Regions from separate parts of the Nitrincola salilacus genome, predicted to be linked through region 2. Evidence: predicted binding sites of a transcription regulator. Region 2 holds the regulator's gene; each other region holds the start of a gene.

Region 1 (6,773 bases), 2.3 Mb from region 2:
GGTCAGAATCAGCGGCACAAAAATCAGTACCCCCGGCAACAGAAACAGCAGGCTGCCATCTGGCGCGGCGGCATCATAAAAGGTGAGTTTGGGTGGTATCAGGTAGGGAAAAATGCTCACCACCAACCCGCAGAAACCAAACAGAAACAGACTGGCAGCGAGCCAGAAGGGGCGGCTCTCATGTATTGCCTGCACTTGCTGGCCTGTTTTGTATTGCTGCTGCACTCGGCCCAGGTCAATGAATAGCAGGCGTGCCGCCAGTGCCGCGGCCAGTGGCAGGGTCATCAGTACCAGGGTGTGCCAGCCGCCAAACCAGCGGCTACGGATCTCCGGCTGAAGCATCAGCGTACCCAGGCTGACCAGCAGCATTGCCAGCATCACGAAGATCACCAGTCGCTGGCCGTAGCGGGCGGCTTTCTGCTGCAGTGCGCCACGGCTTTTCATGGTCAGATACGCGCAGCCGAGCAAGGCATAACCGGCCATTACGGCAAGGCCGGTAAACAGGCTGAAAGGGTTCAACCACTGCAGGCTCGACAGATTGATCGCATCCTGAGGAATGCCCTGCACCACGGCGCCCAGCATCAGCCCCTGACAAAAGGCTGCGAGACTCGATCCGATTGAAAACGAACGGTTCCACCAGTGGCGAGAGCGCTCGGACTTGAAGCGATATTCAAAGGCTACTCCCCTGAAGATCAGTCCGATCAGCATCAGCATGATCGGTAGGTACAGAATTGATAAGAGCCCAGCATAGGCGGCAGGGAAGGCCGCAAAGAGGATGACGCCTCCGAATACGAGCCAGGTCTCGTTGCCATCCCAGACATGCGAGATGGAGCGCATCAGATGATCATGCTCTGCGTCTGTATTGAACCAGGGGTAGAGAATGCCGATGCCCAGATCAAACCCATCCAGCAGCACATACATCAGAATGGCAAAGCCGAGCAGTAGAAAGTAGAACAGGGGTAAGCCCCATTGCAGCTCAGTGAAGAGTTCCATCAGTTCGCCTCCTGGTGATCGGGTTTAGGGTGCTTGACCAGTGCAACGGCATAACCGGCGGCTTTAACGCCGATCAGTTGCTCCGAGAGTTTTTCCAGCGGTGGTGGCCCCTTGAGAATCAACTTGCGCATGAAGTAGAGGTAAACTCCCAACAGCAGACTGTAGGTCAGTACAAACAGCGTCAGCGAGAACAACACGCGTTCAGCTGGCAGGGGGGATACCACATCAATGGTGCGCACCAGCCCCTGCACCAGCCAGGGCTGACGACCCACCTCGACTACATACCAGCCAGCCAGTACTGCGATAATGCCGATTGGAGCCAGATAACTGCAGAAGGTCAGAAAGCCGCGATGCTGGAAGAGGGTACCTTTCCTGCGCAGATACAGTCCGGCCAGGCTCACCAGTATCATCAGCACGCCGATACCGACCATGACACGGAACGAATAGAAAACGATCGCCACATTCGGACGTTCATCAGCAGGCACCGAAGTCAGCCCCGTTAATTCGCCATTCAGTTCATGGGTCAGGATCAGGCTGGCAAGTTTTGGAATAGCGATCTCAAAATGGTTCTCTTCGGCCTGTTGATCGGGCACTGCAAACAGTAGCAGCGGCGCGCCTGATTCCTGCGCCGGCCAGATCCCTTCCATTGCTGCCAGTTTGATGGGTTGGTGCTCCTTCACATTAAGACCGTGCAGGTCGCCGATATAGGCTTGCAGAGGTGTCAGAATCAGTGCAAACCAGAGGGTCATCGACAGGCCCTTGCGCGCCATCTTGCTGTCTGGTTCACGCTTGAGCTGCCAGGCACTGGTGGCCAGTACGACAAATATGGCGGTGATAAACGCGGCCATCAGCATATGCGTTAAGCGGTAGGGCATGGAGGGGTTGAAGATCACCTCCCACCAACTGGCTACATGAAACACGCCATCGACGATTTCGTATCCTGCGGGTGTGTGCATCCATGAGTTGGCGGCAATGATCCAGAAGGCGGAGATCCAAGTGCCGATGGCGACCACAATAGAGGAGAAGAAGTGCAGTTTCGGGCCAACCCTTTGCCAGCCGAACAGCATTACACCCAGAAAACCGGCTTCCAGAAAGAAGGCGGTCAGCACTTCATAGGCCATCAGCGGCCCGAGTACCGGTCCGGTGATGCGGGAGAACTCAGAGAAGTTGGTGCCGAACTCATACGAGAGTACGATCCCCGAGACCACGCCCATGCCGAAAGTGATCGCAAAGGGTTTTATCCAGAACTTGGCCAGTTGCAGATAGACCGGATTACCGGTTTTCAGCCACAGACCCTCCCAGATGGCGATCAGTGTTGCCAGCCCGATGGTGATGGACGGAAAGATAATATGAAAGCTTACCGTAAAGACAAACTGTAAACGCGACAGCAGGGCGGAATCCAGCTCCATCTCAGCGACCCCGTTGTTGCAGATGGCGCCAGATTGTCGGGGCCAGGGCAACGGCTACCATCAGGCCCAGTGCCAGAATTTCCGAAAAAAGCAGACTGCTCATGTTTTATGCTCCATATCCAACAGGTCGTTGTCACTGTTAATGCAAAACATCGGCCACTTTTCGGTAGCAAAGATTTTTCATTGATTTATATCAATTTTTCGATAAAAGACTTGATGAGTATGTAAACCAGGTTTACGATTTTCATCAATCATATATGTAAACGAGGTTTACAGTGTACTCAGCGGTTAACACAGTGTTGCTGTTCGAAATCAGTATGCTGCTGACCAGCGCCTGTGCCGTGCTGCTGGCAGGCTGGCTCTGGTGGCAGGGTCAGCGTCAGCGGGCGATGCCGGCGCTGGCCGGTTTTGCGGCGATGATGGCACTCTGGTGTGCCGGGCATATTGCCATCATGCAAGGGTGGCAGACGCTCGGCATGGCACTGGTGCTGGCAAATCCATTGATGCCGATGTTCTTTCTGCACTTTGCCGTGCGGTTTGTCGCCACCGGTTATAGTGATGCCTTGCTGACTCGGGTCCAGCGCACTATCCCGCTCCTTTACGGTTTAACCGTCTTGCTGATTCTGCTGAGCTGGCAGTTTCAGGGTGGCCGGATCACTCACAGCAGCCACTTCGAGGCTTTTTTTGCCTTTCAGGGGATCGGTTGGGTCAATCTGCTGTATACCGTTTTGCTGGGTATAGCGGCTCATGGCGTGCTGGCATACGGTTGGCGGGTGCACAGTGGCAATCGGCGCAGATCGATTGAGGCGATGTTCATGGCTGGTGGTTGGGGGCTGATGCTGGCAACCAGTTTTGTGTTTCTGTCGTTTGGTCTGGATTGGTACCCCTGGCCGATGCTGTTGCTGCCCAGCTATCTGGTGCTGCTGGTGTATGGCGTGGTGCGCTATCAGTTGCTGGGTATCAATGCCTTTGCCAACAAAGCCCTGCTCTGGTTTGTGATGCTGGTGCTGGTGATGGCGCTGATGGCGCTGGTCAGTGCATCATTGGGGCAGCTCGGCATGCGTGCATTGGCCGAGGTGCCGGCCTGGCAGTTGTGGCTTTACTCCGTTGTACTGTTGCTGTTGGCATCTGCCTGTTATCAACCTGTCGCACGACTGGCGCGTGGGCTGATTTATCCCGGCGTGCAATTGACCGAACTGATGCTGGAGCGTTGGCGCCTGCAGTTGCAGAAAAGCGAAAGCTGGCCCGAGCTTGCGCGCCTGAGTGAGCAGTTACTATCGCAGCAGCTCCGAATGAATGTGGGGGTTGAGCTTCCGGATACGCCACTTTCCACCGCAGCACTGAAGATCCGCTGCCAACGAGGTCTTCAGGACTGGTATTACGAGCTGCCCGGCTGGGAAGATGTCACGCCAGGGTATCGTCTGCAGGGTGAGGTGTTTGCCGCACTGCTGCTCAGCAGTTGCCGGATTCTGGAGCAGTCACTGAAACTGGCCGATGCAGAGCGCAAGCGGCTGGATCAGGAGCACCTGGTGGAGCTGGGTGCATTGTCGGCCTCCATCGCCCATGAACTACGTAATCCGCTGAATATCATCTCAATGGCAGCTGCCACGACGCCGATGGAAACGCGATCTCATATTCAGCAGCAACTGAAAAGAGCCGACCGTTTGATCGCAGATCTGCTCAGCTATTCCGGACAGTTGTCGCTGCAATGCAGTTGGCTGCCGCTGCGACCTATGCTGGAGGGTCTTAAGGCGCAGCAGGACTGGCAAGGGGTGCAGGTAGAGTTGCAGGTGCCTGATAGCTTACAGCTCTATGCCGACAGCTATCGGCTGCAGCAGGTGATGATTAATCTGGTGGATAATGCGATGGCCTTCTGTCGCAATCAGCCGGAAGCCATGATTCAGATTTCAGCCAGTGCGACGGATCAGATGATAGAGATTCAGGTGCATAACAATGGCCCCGCGATACCCGCAGAGCAAAGGGCTGCACTGTTTCAGCCTTTTGTCAGCAAACGATCAGGAGGCAGTGGGCTGGGGCTCGCGATCGTCCGGCGAATCATGCAGGCGCATGGTGGTGAGGTGGAGCACCGCGACGATCTCGGCTGGCCGGTCAGCTTTGTGCTGCATTTCAGGCAGCCTCAAGAACCGATAATTACGACACAGGATACCGCTCATGAGTAATGGCCGCATACTGCTGGTGGACGATGAGCCGGCATTTCGTCAGCTCGCACAAAGCTGGCTGCAGGGTGGTGGTTATCAGGTCGAAACCGCCGCTGATCTGAGCAGCGCGCGCGAAGTGCTGAGCCGATTTGATGCCGAGCTGATCCTGCTGGATCTGTCGCTGCCACCACAGTTTGATCCACAGCACACGCTGGCGTCCTTACCTGATTTTATCAATCGTCCGGTGATCATTCTGACCGGCCATGCCGAGCGGCAACTGGCGCTGGATGCGATCAGTCAGGGCGCCTGGGATTTCATCGCCAAGCCGGTCGATCCCGAACTGTTGGCAGTGGTGATCAAACGCGCGCTGAATAAGCATCAACTGGATACGGAGTTGAAGCAGCTCAAGCAGCAACAGCTCGGTGGCACTGGGCTGCAGCGGCTGATTGGCGCTTCACCCTCGATTGAGGCGATCCGATCGCTGGTCCAGCGTATTGCTCCTACTGATGTGCGGGTTCTGGTGACAGGTCCTTCCGGCACAGGCAAGGAGGTGGTGTCGCGCGCACTGCACGAACTCAGCCTGCGTGCCGATCAACCCTTCGTATCGGTGCACTGTGGTGCGATACCGGCGGATCTGTTGGAGAGTGAGCTGTTCGGCTATGTGAAAGGGGCTTTTACAGGCGCTGACAAGGATCGTCCCGGCATGCTGAAGCTGGCCGATAAAGGGACATTGTTTCTGGACGAGATAGGGGAGATGCCGCTGCCGATGCAGGTTAAATTGCTGCGGGTGTTGCAGGAGGGGACCTTCTATCCGGTTGGTGGCCGTGAGCAGCAGAAGATTGATGTGCGCCTGATCTCTGCCACTAATGCCAATCTGCCGACGCTGGTGCAACAGGGGATGTTCCGCGAAGACCTCTACTACCGTATCAAGGGCATCACACTGGAAACCCCGGCGCTGAGTGAACGAAAGCAGGATGTGCCTCTGTTGCTGCAGTATTTTTTGCAGCAGCTCACTCAGAAGCAGTCTCAGAAACCGATTCAGAATAATGGCCAGACATTGCGGCTGGACAGTTCAGCCATGCAGTGGTTTTTGCAGCGCGACTGGCCGGGTAATATCCGTGAACTGAAAAATACGCTGGAAAGCGTCGCAGCGGTTGCCCGGGGTGGCGTGATCAGCATGGCGGATATCAGTCTGCTGCATCCTGAGTTGCAGCAAGACAGATTGCAGACCTCTTCTGCACTTTTGCAGAGTGCTTCGTTTGAACTGGAACCTCAGGTGCAGGCGCTGGAGATAGGTTTGATCAAGCGGGCTCTGGCGAAGAGCGATGGCAATAAAAGTCATGCGGCGAGATTGCTGGGACTGTCGCGCCAGGGACTGTTGAAGAAGCTGGCGCGCTATCATCTATAGGTTTTGTATTCTTAGACAGATGCTTGTCAAGCTGGCGGGTACTACCTCTAAAGAGTGTGCAATCTGCCTCTTTTGCCTCGCCAGCCGGGAAATGTCAGCTGTTACACTGACCCATTACCCGAAACCCATTACCCGAAAAGTTCTGGAGAGCCAGCATGAACATTGAAACCTATTCCGATCTTATCAATGCTGCGAAATTGCAGCCTGATCCACAGCGCTTGTTGTTCGTGCTGACCAAGGCTGAGTTGCCAGAGGGTTACAGTGCTGAACAGAAAGCACAGTTCGAACAAGGTGAAGGTGGCGTACTGGTGCCTGTGCTCTGTGTGGATAAAGTGCCTGATGATGTTGCAGACTTTGCTCAGTTGGTTGAGGAGTCTGAACACACCGGCATGGATTGGGATATCGCGTTTGTATCGGCGATGAGTGGTCGAGGAGGGTTAGCCCTGAACTCCGATGAAGTGATTCAGCCTCTTAAAATGATGACCGAGCAGATTCAGGCAGGGATGATTTCGCAGTTTCTGGCTATTAACCGTCAGGGCGAGATCATACAGCTGTCATAAGAAGGTTGTTTTTTATATGCGATTTTATAATATGAGTTTAGATGTGTGATTAGAAGCACCAGACAGGGCTACTGTCTGGTGTGAGATCATTTCTGGTGAAGAGCCTTTGCTGATAATAGATCAGTTGACCTGCTTCACCGGGATCTGGATGGCATTGCTACTGCCAGGTACCTCAGCCGGTGCGGCCAGGCCCAGATTGTTCTTCTCGAACACCCGGTCGGCACGGTAGCTGGAACGTACCATC
Region 2 (6,773 bases):
GCAGAATGCCGTGCGCCGCGGCATTACACTCAGTCGCGATGACCTGATCCGTGCCGCTGTAATAGAGCAACTGATCTGCCATTTCAGACTCGATACCCAAGCGATCGCATCGCATTTCAAACTTGATTTCGACAGCTACTTTGCCGCTGAGATGCAGGAGCTGCGACAGTTTGAACAGGACGGTCTGGTTCATCTTGATGCTGGCATCATTCATGTCACACCAGCTGGACGTCTCTTGATCAGACGTGTCTGCATGGCATTCGATGCCTACATTCCCAAACTGCAACCTACCCGAGGCTATTCACGCATCATCTGATCCAAACCTGACTAATGACGGTCTGTTGCTATAATAGTTGTCATGACTACTGTTATAACAGTTAGTCTATAAGCGTCTGCTGAACTTCACCCCGGGCGCTAAATGATACATAATGTCCTTTGAATAGATCGGGCATGACCGTCACAGACACTGCAGGACTTGGATGGATGATAAATCGGATGGATGATAAAGCAGCATCAGGTAAGCTTCACAGCATCAAGCCATCACACTGCAACACCTGCAGTCTGAGCAGTCTGTGCCTCCCTGTTTCGCTCAACATGACCGAGATGGAGCGGCTGGACAATATCATCGACAAGAGCCGACCATTGAAAAAAGGTGAGCACCTGTTCAGACAGGGCGACCCTTTTGGCAGCATTTACGCCATCCGTGCTGGCTCCGTCAAAAGCTACACCATCACCAATGATGGTGAAGAACAGATCACCGGTTTCTATCTGCCAGGTGAGCTGGTTGGCCTCAGTGGCTATGATGCCAACCACTATCCGGTCTCGGTCAAGATTCTGGAAACCACCACCGTCTGCGAAATTCCGTTTGAACGCCTTGATGACCTGTCTGGACAACTCCCTGAGCTGCGTCGCCAGATTGTACGCACCATGAGCAAAGAGATCCGCGACGAGCAACAGATGATGTTGCTGCTGTCGAAGAAAAATGCCGAGCAACGCGTCGCCACCTTCCTGATCAAACTGTCGCAGCGTTTTCAGGAGCGGCGCTACTCTGCCATGTCTTTCCGTTTGTCCATGTCACGAAATGAGATCGGTAACTACCTGGGTTTGGCCGTTGAAACTATCAGCCGTATCTTCACCCGTTTTCAAAACCAGAACCTGATTCAGGTGGATGGCAAAGAGATCAAACTGATGGATCTTGAAGAGATCTATGAGCTGTCTGGCGAATGCTCCGTGGACGACCCTTCCGCCCTTCAACAAAAGCGTAACTGATACAGATGTTTACTACCTGCCGAGAATAACCGTGTCTCAAACCAAAAAAAACGCCTCAGATTTTCATCTGAGGCGCCCGAATGTCCCACAATGACGTCATCAGTTCATTGTGTAACCCAACGAGCCTATTAAACACCGCCTGATACCCGAAAACATTGAGCTGTATCAAGTTTGCATCCTATTGAGGAGTTTCTGATGTCTTTTGACGAATATTACATAAAATCGGTGATCCGATCCCTGCCTGACTGGCCCGAACCCGGCGTTATGTTCAGGGATGTAACACCGGTTTTCAAAGACCCGAAAGCGATGCGCATGGTATGTGATGCCTTCATTCAGCGCTATATCGGCAGTGATATCACCCATATTGCAGGAATAGATGCACGCGGCTTTCTGCTGGGATCGGTAATTGCCTATCAGCTCAATCTACCGCTGATTCTGGTACGCAAGAAAGGCAAACTGCCGGGCGACACCATCAGCCAGGAATATAAACTGGAATATGGCACTGCTGCTGTTGAGGTTCAAACAGATGCTGTTGCGGCTGGAGATCGCGTACTGCTGCTTGATGATCTGATCGCCACAGGCGGTACCCTGCTGGCCAGCTGTAGCCTGATCAATCAGTTGGGTGCAGATGTCACAGAAGTGGCCGCACTGATCGACCTGCCGGATCTGCAGGGATCCGCCCGCATCCAGGAAAGTGGAATTCCTGTCTACTCTTTGCTTGCCTACGCCGGACACTGAAATGAATTGGTTTAAAAACGCTATCTGCTATCGCTTCGAACCCGCTGAAGACTTCACGGAAGAGCATCTCGAAAGAGTACTGCTGGAAAAACCCTTTGTACCCTGTGGCCGCCATGAAGTCAGTCGCAGCGGCTGGACCTCACCGACTGGCCCTCTGTCTGAGTCACCAGTATTCAGCAGCAATGGCTATATCCTGATCAGCTATCTGGTTGAGGAGAAAATTCTGCCCACCAGCGTGATCCGTGACGAAATGGATGAGCGTATCCGTGTCATCGAAGAGAACGAAGCACGCAAGGTGTACCGCAAGGAACGCCAGCAGATGAAAGACGACATCACGCTTGAGCTTCTGCCACGCGCCTTCACACGACGTCATCGTACCCGCGCCCTGCTGATGCCTCAGCAAGGCTGGATTCTGGTCGATGTCGGCAGCTTCAAACGTGCCGAAGACCTGCTCAGTGCCCTGCGTGAAGCGTTGGGATCGCTGATTGTAAGACCATTGGAGGTCAACCAGGCCCCCAGCAGCGTCATGACCGAATGGCTGCAGGACAAACGCCCTATTCCCTCCGTTATTGAGGTTGAAGATGAGAGCGAGCTGCGTGATCTCAGCGCAGAGGGAGGCGTTATTCGCGTCAAGGGACAGGACCTGTTCAGCGATGAGATCCGCGCCCACCTGGACAATGGCATGCAGATCACGCGGCTGGCGTTTAACTGGGAGGAGCAGATTCGTCTGGTGTTGCATGCCGATATGAGCCTGCATCGCCTGAAGCTCACCGACCAGTTCCGCGAGCAGATGGACAATGACAGCCCTGAAGATGAGCTGGCCTATTTTGATGCCCAATTGACGCAGATGGGGCTAGAGTTCAGCCGCTTTGTGCCGGCGCTGGTGGAAGCCTTCGGCGGGGAACCCGTCCGATAAGGCGGCGTCATACTTTGACTGAATAGCCTTTACTGAATGGCCCTTACGAATAGCCTTTACTGTTTTAACCTGATCCGGAGTTTACATGTACAGTGTCAAAGAGATGTTCTACACCCTGCAAGGTGAAGGCGCTCAAAGCGGTCGAGCAGCAGTTTTTTGTCGCTTTACCGGATGTAATCTCTGGTCAGGTCGTGAACAGGACAGGGAGAGTTCCGTGTGCAAGTTCTGTGATACAGACTTTATCGGCACTGATGGCCAGAACGGCGGTAAGTTTGAAACAGCCGAGGCGCTGGCCAGTCGTATTCGCAGCTTCTGGCCAGCAGGCGAAAAAGGCCAGCCCTATGTCGTCTGTACCGGAGGAGAGCCTGCACTGCAGCTGGATGGCGAGCTGGTTGAGGCACTGCACCAGAAAGGGTTCGAAATAGCGATTGAAACAAATGGTACCCGTCCCTTGCCAGCCGGCATTGACTGGATCTGTGTCAGCCCCAAAGCTGATGCAGAGCTGCTGATTACACAAGGTCATGAGCTGAAACTGGTCTATCCGCAACGCGAAAACCGCCCCGAACAGTTTCAGTCACTCGATTTTGAGCACTTTTACCTGCAACCACTCGATAGCCCGGAGCAGGCAGCCAACACAGCCGCCTGCATCCGCTACTGCATGGATCACCCGCAGTGGAAATTAAGCCTGCAGACACACAAGATCATCGGTATCGACTAGGCTGAGCCGAAACGCCACCAGCCCCTGGTCAGGATCAAGCAGTCCGACTGCGTCGAAACTGCAGCAGGGTTCGACGATTACGCCAGCCGATAAGTGCGAATGCAGGAATCTGCATCAACACCCCATAAACCAGAGCACTCGCTGACATTTCAGCATTCTGTAGAATCGTGCTGGTCACCAGCAGCGCAGTACCAGCATTCTGCAACCCCACTTCAACCATGATTGATATCCGCTGTGGATCATTCAGCCCAGCCATCTTCGACAGCAAAAATCCCAGCAACATGGCCGCAAATACCAGACAAAACACTGCGGGCGCCAACTGGACCAGCAAGGCAGGCAGTAGATGCCAGTTGCCGCGCACCAGCAACACCACCATCAGCAACAACAGGCAGAGTGAAAAACGCCTGAAAGGCACTCTGACACGTGCCGCCAGAAGAGGAAAGCGCGCACTGAATCCGACTCCCACCAGCACCGGTAGCAGTGTAATCACCACCATTTTCATGATCGATTCGATAATCGGAAAATCAATCACGGCCGTTGTTTGAAACCAGTGCTGCAAAGCCAATGCAGTCAACAAAGGTATAGTGAAAGGTGTCAGCAGGGTCACCAGCGCTGTGAGTGAAACAGAAAGCGCCGCATCTCCGCGCGCGAGCAGTGTGATCGCATTGGATGTTGCACCACCGGGGGCAAAGGTGAGAATCATGATACCCACAGCCAATGCAGGGGGCAGTTGAAACAATGTCACCACGATTAAACCCAGCACAGGCAACAGCAACATCTGAGCACCGATACCCAGCAACAAGGTTCTGGGCTCTCTGAGAACCTGTGCAAAATCCCTCATACTCAGCGAGAGACCCACAGCCAGCATGATGATCGCCAATGCTGTGGGCAAAAATATCTGAGAAATGATCGAAGCCTGCATTTTTTTATCTCTCGCTGAATCACAAGGCGTCATCATATCGACGGGGATGAGTTCACACAATCTTAACGCAACTGCAGCATTTATAGGCTAGGCTTAGAAAGCGACAGAGCAGAACTTTATCCACTCAGGACAAAACCCCTATGCCTCGTGGGCTTGGAAAGCCTACCCACATTCTCTGTGGATAACATTGTGTGTAGACGTTTTAAAACCCCGCCTTGCTCCCACGTCTTCATGCCTCCCTACAGATTGATCAAAAAATGTACAGATATTTTACATCATATGAATCAATAAGTTATTAGTTAATATATGCAATTATTTGCAGATGCGAAAGCGAAACAAGAAACTAAAACACCCCTGCAGTTTCTTCTCAGCATCTAGCACGGAGTCAAGGTTACACACAACCCTTTTCACACATCTGTCATAATCTTGATTCTGAAGAAAAACTCTGAAGAGTAACAATGAGCACTCACAACACTGGTCTAAGGCGACTAAGGCAGTTAGTATACCGAAGCTGAAAATGAGGTATCGGAACTGACAATGCAGGAAGAGCTGGATCAACGACGCAGGGCAGGACAGCGCATCACTCTGATTGGCGCGTTGGTCGACAGCCTGTTGAGCGCCGCCAAGATTATCGTGGGTATACTGGCCAACTCAGCCGCATTGATTGCCGACGGCTTGCACTCGCTGTCGGATGTTTTGACCGACTTCATGGTCGTGTTTCTTCTCAAGTTCTCGCATGAAAAACCAGATGCCAACCATCCCTGGGGGCATGCACGCTTTGAAACCGTCGGCACCGTTGTGCTTGGCGGTATTCTCATGCTGGTCGGGGCCTTGATGGCCTATGAAAGCCTCAAGCTGCTGTTTGGTTCAGAAGTTCCACCCCTGCCAGCCTGGCCCGCGCTAATCGTAGCGGGCGTCTCCATATTGTCGAAAGAGATCCTTTATCACTACACCCACCGGGTCGGAAAAGCACTGAACTCGAACCTGATCATCGCTAACGCCTGGCACCATCGCACGGACTCGTTATCCTCCATTGTTGTCTTCGTTGCCATAGCCGGAGCCATGACGGGCGTCTGGTGGCTGGATGCTCTCGCGGCAGTACTCGTTGCGCTGCTGGTCGGCAAGATCGGCTGGGATCTGGTTGCCAAAAGCATTTCCGAACTGGTTGATACGGCGCTACCGGCAGAACGGGTCAAAAAACTCCGTGAAGCAGCCCTTTCAGTTGATGGGGTGATAAGTGTTCACAGCTTCAAAAGCCGCTCAATGGGCAGCCAGAGCCTGCTGGAGATGCATCTTCAGGTTGGTCCTCACCTGAGTTCTGCAGAGGGGCATTTTATTGGTGACTCGGTCACCTGCCTGTTACGGGACCGGTTCGATGATATCGGTCATATCATCTACCACATCGACACCTATGATGATCACGACATGTCTGAAGAGATCTGCCCGATAATGCCGCCACGATCCGAGATACAGCAGCATCTTGACGCATCGATCAGTCGTATTCTGGGGGATACAGCGGATTATGAGTTGATCATCTACTACGAGCCACGCTGCATCGATCTGGACATCAAGTTCAGCAGCGATATCCATCAGTTACTGAGCAACACGGGTATCGAAGCACATGCGCTGGAAGCACAACTCGCTGAAGAGCTGAAAGGCCTGAACTGGTTCCGTCAGATCAATATCTGGCTGGCTCCTCAGCCAGCCAAGTGAGTCCGGCGACGCCGCTCCAGTAACAGAATCAGCCAACAACTGATAACGAAAGGCGCAGTTAGTGCAGGCAGACCAGCCGCCATCAACCCTGCTCCAGCTGTTGCCGCTAGCAGCATCCCAGCCAGTATCCATCGCCAGCTCAGTTGATGGTGATATAGCGCAATCGCAGCCAGTACCGGATTGAACCCAGCTATACCAAACGTCAGAGAGCCTGGATCCAGGCCGAACAGAATACCCGCCACGATGCCGACAAGACTGCCACCTAGCGCCCACAATAGAAACGGAACACCCTGCAAAAGTAAAACCAGCGTTACCACAACTGCCGATATCGGATCCGATACAAACAACACCTGACTGACACCAGACAGCAATGGAATCGGGTCGACCGGCAGATCCAATGGAGTGGTCTGAGTCAGAAAGAGCCAGGGCAGCATGAGCAGATTGAAAGGAGCTGTGAACAGCGGAATAGCCCAAACGGATCTGAGCCCTTGAAACAG
Region 3 (6,773 bases), 1.1 Mb from region 2:
CCCTGCGGCATACACTCACCCAAGGTCTCCGGGATATGCCTGTACATACAAGCAGTTGTCAGTTTTTGAGGGCGGAGGAACGCGTGCCTGACAGTGGGATCAGGCACGCGAGGGATCAGCTGAACAGGTAACCCATGCCAAGCAGCAGGAAGAAGGTCAGCACCGCGCCAATCAGCGCATAGGGAATCTGGGTCAGTGCATGTTGCATCGGCGTGCAGCCGGAGCCTTGTGATGAAAGTACGGTAGAGTCGCTGAAGAAGCAGGCGTGGCTGCCAAAGGCAGAGGCAGACATAAGAGCACCGACGGTCAGCGGCATGGACATCTCCAGTGTCAGGGCCATCGGGATCACAATCGGCAGTGACACGACAAAGACACCCCAGCTCGAGCCTGTCGCAAACACCACGGCAGCCATGGACAGGAATACCAGTGCCGGCAGCATCTCTTTGGAAAGATAGGGTGACAGTGCGTCAATGATGTAGGGTGTCATGCCCAGTTGGTCGTTCACCTCTTTCAGCATGAAACCGGCGCAGACAACAGCAATGGGGTAGAGCATCACCTTGAAGCCATCCAGCATCGCATCCACCAGTTGGCTGAAATTCAGCAGTCGCTGCCAGAAATAGAGCACCATGGTGAACATGGAGGCGACCAGAGCCCCGAACAGCAGATCTATTTCATAGTAAACACTGGCGGCAACCAGCACTAACATCGGCAGCACAAAGTTCATCAGCCCCACCCAGGGGGAGGTGTGTTTGAGGTGCGAAGTGTCGAAATCAGTCACCGGGGCGTCGTCCGGAATCGGCTGGCCCGCCTGAGCACGCTTCTCTGCCTGCTTCATCGGGCCAATATCGCCGAGTATGCCCATGGCGACCAGAAACACCACCAGCAGTGCTACCCAGCCATAGATCATGTAAGGGATCGACTGAATATAGAGCAACATCCCTTGGCCCTTATCGACGGCTCCATTATCTTCCAGCAGTGCCGCAAAATAGACTGCCCAAGTGGAGATAGGGACCAGGATACAGACCGGAGCAGCGGTTGAGTCAACCAGGAAAGCCAGCTTCTCGCGCGAGATACCAAAGCGATCCGTGAGATTCTTCATTGAGGCTGACACGGCAAGAGAGTTCAGATAGTCGTCAATAAACACCATCACACCGAGGCCGCAGGTGGTCAACATGGTGCCTCGCCGTGTCTTGATCCGTCTGGCCATCAGCTTGCCAAAGCTGAGGACGCTGCCGCCACGCTCCAGCATATTGATCAGGCCCCCCATCATGCCGCACACCAGTACGATCCAGACAATGGTGTCATCCTGCACCACCTCCATGGAGAGATCTCCCAGTCCTGAAATGAGATTGGCTGGATCAAGCAGCAGCAATCCGGCAATGACGCCGGCAAAAATAGACTCCAGTGGTTTTTTGGTGATGATCGCCACGAACAGAATCAGGAGCGCAGGCAGCAGGCTGTAGAAGCCATAGTCTTCGCCTTCGGATACCTGGGTCGACAGGTAGGCAAAAGCTGCCATGATCAAGCCGTAGAAGATAAGCCAGTGGGTAGGAGGATGACTTTTTTCGGCAGCCTTGTTGACTACCAGTGAAGTGTTAAGGGAAGAGTCTAGCGAAGAGTTTAATGGAGTGGTATTGGTACTCATTAAAACACCCTGATTGGATTTATTGTAAGTGTTGGATCGGTATGGCGGGCTGGATGTGGCTTCCCGCGTGAGAAAAACCGATCCAGCTTCGATGATTAACGATACTGTCAGGGTGAACAGGAGCGATATACCTACCCGGGTATATTTTGGACTGATCCGCTATTTCAGCAGATGCTCATAGCGTTGGTCGGTGAGCGTTTTGAGAAAGGCGACCAGCGCCTGCATCCGTCTCTCATCCAATGCCGGACCTGTCTGTAACGCTTCGAGTGACAGGTTTTCGGCTATTTCCGGTGGCTCCCAGGTCAGACCTGTTTCAGGATTGACCTGTGCGCTGGCGCTGCGGCTGTTGTACTTGTTGTAGAAGCGGATAACGGTCAGCAGATCGGTGAAAACACCATTGTGCATGTAGGGTCCGGTAACGGCGATATTGCGCAGACTGGGCGTTTTGAATTTGCCTTTTTGAGTCGTGTCGTTGATATCCGGGTGTGCAAACAATCCTTCGTCTCGTGCCGTGACGCCTGTGATGGCTCGTAGTGCCCGGTTCTCGGGTACGCCTATGTTGTGAAATTCAAAATTAGTGAAAAGTTCTTCAGTGCTGCCGGGCAGGGGTTTGAGTTGATGGCATAGATTGCAGTTGGTGAACTGTTGTGAAAAAAACAGCGTCATCCCCAGTTCTTCTTCGGTGGTCAGTTCGTATTCGCCACGCAGATGGCGGTCGTACTTCGAATCGAAGGGGGCGAAGAGCATGGTCATTTCAAATTGCGCGATCGCGTCGGCCATGGCGTTGTAGGCCTGTGTCGCATCATCGAACACCGTATCACCATACAGAACAGGAAACCGGGACAGATACTCGGGATTTTCCAGCAGACGATCAAGAATAGCCTGTTCGCTGGGCATGTTCATTTCTATCGGATTGAGGGGTGGCCCCTTTGCCTGATCCAGCAGCGTATTGGCGCGTCCATCCCAGAAAAACCCTCCTGCAAAAATTCCCTTTTTATTCAGATGAAAGGGTGGTGTAAAGGCTGCGTAGGCTGCAGTCGGGGTGTTCCGGTCACCCAGAGATACGCTATCGTCTCCCAAGGAGACAGCAGCTTTTGTTCCTGTGCCACGTGAATCGATAAATCCATTGGCAGGTGAGTGACAGGTGGCACAGGACTGGGTTCTTTCCCTGGACAGATTTGTGTCAAAAAAGAGCATCTGCCCTAGAAGCGCTTTCTCGGGCTGCAACTCTTCCATCGTTTCGGCGTTGCTTGTTACTGGATGGAGCAGTGTGATCAACAGTATCAGGAGTGTCTTTTTTGGGGATCTGAATAGGAGGTGCATGGCGCTGTGTCCGTTCTTTGAATCAGGCGTTTTATGCATGATGGCTGGATTGGCGATGATGAATGTTGATCTAGATCATGTAAATAGTATTGAATGTAGTAATTGAGATGCTAATCGTTATCAATTATATTAAGTTGCTTTACACAATACTATTGGAGAATCTCTATGAGAAGGACATTATCTGCTCTGGCGCTGGGTGTTGCACTGGCATCCGGTACCTGCAATGCGTTTGCGGCTGCTCCTGCTGAGGTGCTGAAAACCTATGCCGATATTGCCGAAGCAGCCTATGCTGATTCCGCGATCGCCGCCAGAACGCTGAAGGCGAAGATAGAGGATCTCCTGGCATCACCTTCTGAGGAGACTCTGAAAGCAGCTCGCCAGTCCTGGATTGATGCACGTGTACCCTACATGCAAACCGAGGTATATCGCTTTGGCAACGGAATAGTTGATGACTGGGAGGGTAAGGTTAATGCCTGGCCGCTGGATGAGGGGCTGATCGACTATGTAGACTCTGGCAGTTACGGTGAAGAGTCGGATGAGAACCCTTTCTATGCGGCGAATATTATTGCTAATAAAACTTTGACTCTGGGTAGTCAGACGATTGATGCAACAGAGATTACCGCGCAGTTGCTGGGCGAAACGCTGCATGAGATTGATGGTGTGGAGGCGAACGTTGCCACTGGCTACCATGCCATTGAGTTTCTGCTCTGGGGGCAGGATCTGTATGGTACCGAGCCGGGAGCCGGTGAGCGTCCTGCTACCGATTTCAGCCTCGACAACTGCACCGGTGGAAACTGTGATCGTCGCAGACAGTACCTGATGGTCGTCACCGATCTTCTGATCAGTGATCTGGATGAAATGGCTGGAAACTGGATCACTGATGGTCAGGCGCGCCAGGAACTGATGGATAAAGGTGAAAAAGGAGGGCTGGCAGCGCTTCTGACTGGAATGGGCAGCTTGTCCTATGGTGAGCTGGCCGGTGAACGGACCAAGCTGGGTCTTATGTTGCATGATCCTGAAGAGGAGCATGATTGCTTTTCGGATAACACTCACTATTCACATTTCTATGACGTGAAAGGGATCCACAATGTGTATGAAGGAAAATACACGCGTATTGATGGTACCGAGGTTGCAGGCCCGTCGCTTTCTGATCTGCTGCAGCAGCATGCACCTGAAGTGAATGTTCAGCTTGGTAATGAACTCCAACAGACGCTGGCAGCAGCGCAGGCGATTGTGGATCAGGCGAAGCAGGGCAACACCTTTGATGTGCTGATCGGTGCTGGTAATACCGAAGGTAATGCACTGGTTCAGCAACTGGTGGACACACTGACCACACAGACCCGATCTATCGAGCAAGCTATCAGTGAGCTGGAGCTTGAAGGGATCGATATTGAAGGCTCCGACAGTCTGGATGATCCTGATTCAGTCGCAGTGAGCCAGTCGTAATGAGTCAGTCATAAAGCGAGGATGATTGATTCATGTTCAAAGCTTCTCTTGTCATAACAGGGGGGCTGGGCGTGGTTTTGATGGCAGCAGCTGTCAAAGCCACCTCTATTCCACCGATACAGGAATCAGAAAACTGGCCAGGTGGTGCTGCAACGCAGAAGCATTTACTTGATCTACGTGCTTTTTCTCAACGCTCAGAACTCTTACCGGATGCTGAGCGCATGAACTTTGTACTGGGCGAAAGTATTTTCGGCAAGCTATGGGTCTCATCACCTTCATCAACCACAGCCAGTGATGGATTGGGTCCTCTGTTCAATGCGCGTTCCTGCCTGAGCTGCCATGTTCGAAATGGCAGGGGAGTGGTTGATCCTGATGATCCGAATCAGGTGTCACTGCTGCTGAAACTGAGCATTCCTCCCGGCACACCCGAGCAGGTCAAGCAATTGGCGTCTGAGTCAGTAGGGTTTATTCCCGAGCCGATTTATGGCGCTCAGTTGCAGACCTTGTCAGTACAGGGATTGCCGGCAGAGGGGCGGCTGCAGGTCAGCTACGAGTCCAGAGTGGTTGAGTTTCCGGATGGCGAACGTGTGGAATTGCGGGCTCAGTCCTACTCAGTGGAAGCGCTGAGTTATGGCCCGATGCATCCTGACGCACTCTTCTCCCCGCGTATAGCACCGGCAATGATTGGTCTGGGTCTGCTGGAGGCTGTCAGCGACGAGGATATTCTGTCGCTTGAAGATCCTGACGATAGTAATGGTGATGGTATCCGAGGGCGTGCCAACCGAGTATGGGATATTGCGCGGGGTGAAACGCGTATTGGCCGGTTCGGTTGGAAAGCATCGCATCCGAATGTAAGTCAGCAGAACCTGGCAGCCTTTCATGAGGATATTGGTATCTCCACCTGGATGTTTCCCGATGGGTTTGGTGCCTGCACCGAACAACAGGTCGATTGCCGCCAGATGCCGGATGGTAACAGTGAGCATATGGATGGTGTGGAGGCATCCAATGAAATGATCAGAGTACTTGAAACCTACACACGTCATCTGGCTGTGCCGGCTAGAAGGAACGCGGCTCAACAGGAGGTGATTGATGGGCGTCGACTGTTTTACGAGGCGGGATGCCATTCATGTCATCGTCCCTCTTTCATAACCTCCATTGATGCACCAGAAGGCTTGGCTGCTGTTGAGATATGGCCCTATACGGATCTGTTACTCCACGACATGGGGGAAGGGCTGGCTGATCATCGACCGGAGTTTGAGGCAAATGGGCGTGACTGGCGAACACCGCCATTGTGGGGGATAGGTCTGACTCAGGAGGTGAGTGGGCAGACTGGATTCTTGCACGATGGCCGGGCAAGAAATCTGACTGAAGCGATCTTATGGCATGGTGGAGAGGCAGAGGCTTCACGCCAGCATTTCATGCAGATGGATAAGTCGCAACGGGCACAGCTACTGATGTTTATTGAATCACTTTGAGAGCCTGAGCTTTTGGGATATTTATGACCAGCAATCTTTTTTTACACGTAACAGCCAGAATGACCACTTGTGGGGTGTTGCTGCTTTTGCCATCACTGCAAGTCGTGGCCGCGCCTGCTGAATCCGACTGGCAGGCGCTGAACACCTTGATCGTGGAGCAGCATGTAAAACCGCGCTATCAGGCGTTTACCGAAGCATCAGAGCTGTTGGCTGTTACGACATCTCAGCTGTGCGAACAGCCAGATGAGGCTCACCTGTCTGCTGCTCATTCTGCTTACCGTGAGGCGATGAACCAATGGCAGGGGGTGCAGCATATCGGTTTTGGACCAGCCAATACGCTGATGCGCAGTTTTGAAATTCAATACTGGCCGGACAGGCGCAATACAACCTCATCGCATCTCAGGGCTGCCCTGTCAGAAACTGGTGTTGTGTACGATACCGACTTTTTTAACAGTGTAGGTGTCAGCGTCAAGGGATTCCCGGCACTCGAGCGGCTACTGTTTCATGAGAAAAGCGTATCACTTTATGAAAATATGAGTGCTCAGTGTCGCCTTGCTGCGGCCATAGCCGGTCGTATCAGAGACAATGCGGTAGCGATTCAAAATGAATGGGATGATACGGCAACGGATATTAGCTCCAGCGAAGATGGCTACGGTTCGTCTGCAGAAGTAGCCACCCTGTTCATGAAGTCGCTTGTCGAACCCCTGGCAGTAGTGAGAGAAAATAAAATCATCTCGCCACTGGGCGACGTTTATGACAAAGCGAGATGGCAGCGCAGTGAATCCTGGCGAAGCGAGCAGTCCATCCAGAATATACGCACCAATATTCAGGCACTGCATTATCTGTTCAGTGGTACTCATCCGCTCAATGTCCGAGATCTGTTG

What was found. Region 2 encodes FNR, which switches genes on or off when oxygen is low (the NO sensors DNR and NnrR bind a similar motif). Its sites were predicted from a motif close to TTGATNTANATCAA; they were not measured.
Positions count from the first base shown of each region.
Region 1: the regulator FNR is predicted to act here: its motif matches at 2,586-2,599, upstream of ACK3CJ_RS20000 (cytochrome ubiquinol oxidase subunit I).
Region 3: the regulator FNR is predicted to act here: its motif matches at 3,034-3,047, upstream of ACK3CJ_RS14730 (cytochrome-c peroxidase).

Region 1 covers NZ_CP176580.1:4,337,296-4,344,068, reverse strand. Annotated here, with positions in the region: gene cydB (cytochrome d ubiquinol oxidase subunit II) at 1-993, opposite strand, end outside; gene ACK3CJ_RS20000 (cytochrome ubiquinol oxidase subunit I) at 993-2,402, opposite strand; gene ACK3CJ_RS19995 (ATP-binding protein) at 2,699-4,582, shown strand; gene ACK3CJ_RS19990 (sigma-54-dependent transcriptional regulator) at 4,575-5,969, shown strand; gene ACK3CJ_RS19985 (ribonucleotide reductase subunit alpha) at 6,125-6,529, shown strand; gene lipA (lipoyl synthase) at 6,650-6,773, opposite strand, start outside.
Region 2 covers NZ_CP176580.1:2,053,005-2,059,777, reverse strand. Annotated here, with positions in the region: gene hemN (oxygen-independent coproporphyrinogen III oxidase) at 1-316, shown strand, start outside; gene fnr (fumarate/nitrate reduction transcriptional regulator Fnr) at 496-1,269, shown strand; gene ACK3CJ_RS09755 (adenine phosphoribosyltransferase) at 1,465-2,007, shown strand; gene rdgC (recombination-associated protein RdgC) at 2,009-2,923, shown strand; gene queE (7-carboxy-7-deazaguanine synthase) at 3,009-3,641, shown strand; gene ACK3CJ_RS09740 (bile acid:sodium symporter family protein) at 3,676-4,563, opposite strand; gene ACK3CJ_RS09735 (cation diffusion facilitator family transporter) at 5,101-6,276, shown strand; gene ACK3CJ_RS09730 (urea transporter) at 6,261-6,773, opposite strand, start outside.
Region 3 covers NZ_CP176580.1:3,152,479-3,159,251, reverse strand. Annotated here, with positions in the region: gene ACK3CJ_RS14735 (Na+/H+ antiporter NhaC family protein) at 116-1,519, opposite strand; gene ACK3CJ_RS14730 (cytochrome-c peroxidase) at 1,805-2,923, opposite strand; gene ACK3CJ_RS14725 (imelysin family protein) at 3,134-4,414, shown strand; gene ACK3CJ_RS14720 (di-heme oxidoredictase family protein) at 4,447-5,889, shown strand; gene ACK3CJ_RS14715 (imelysin family protein) at 5,913-6,773, shown strand, end outside.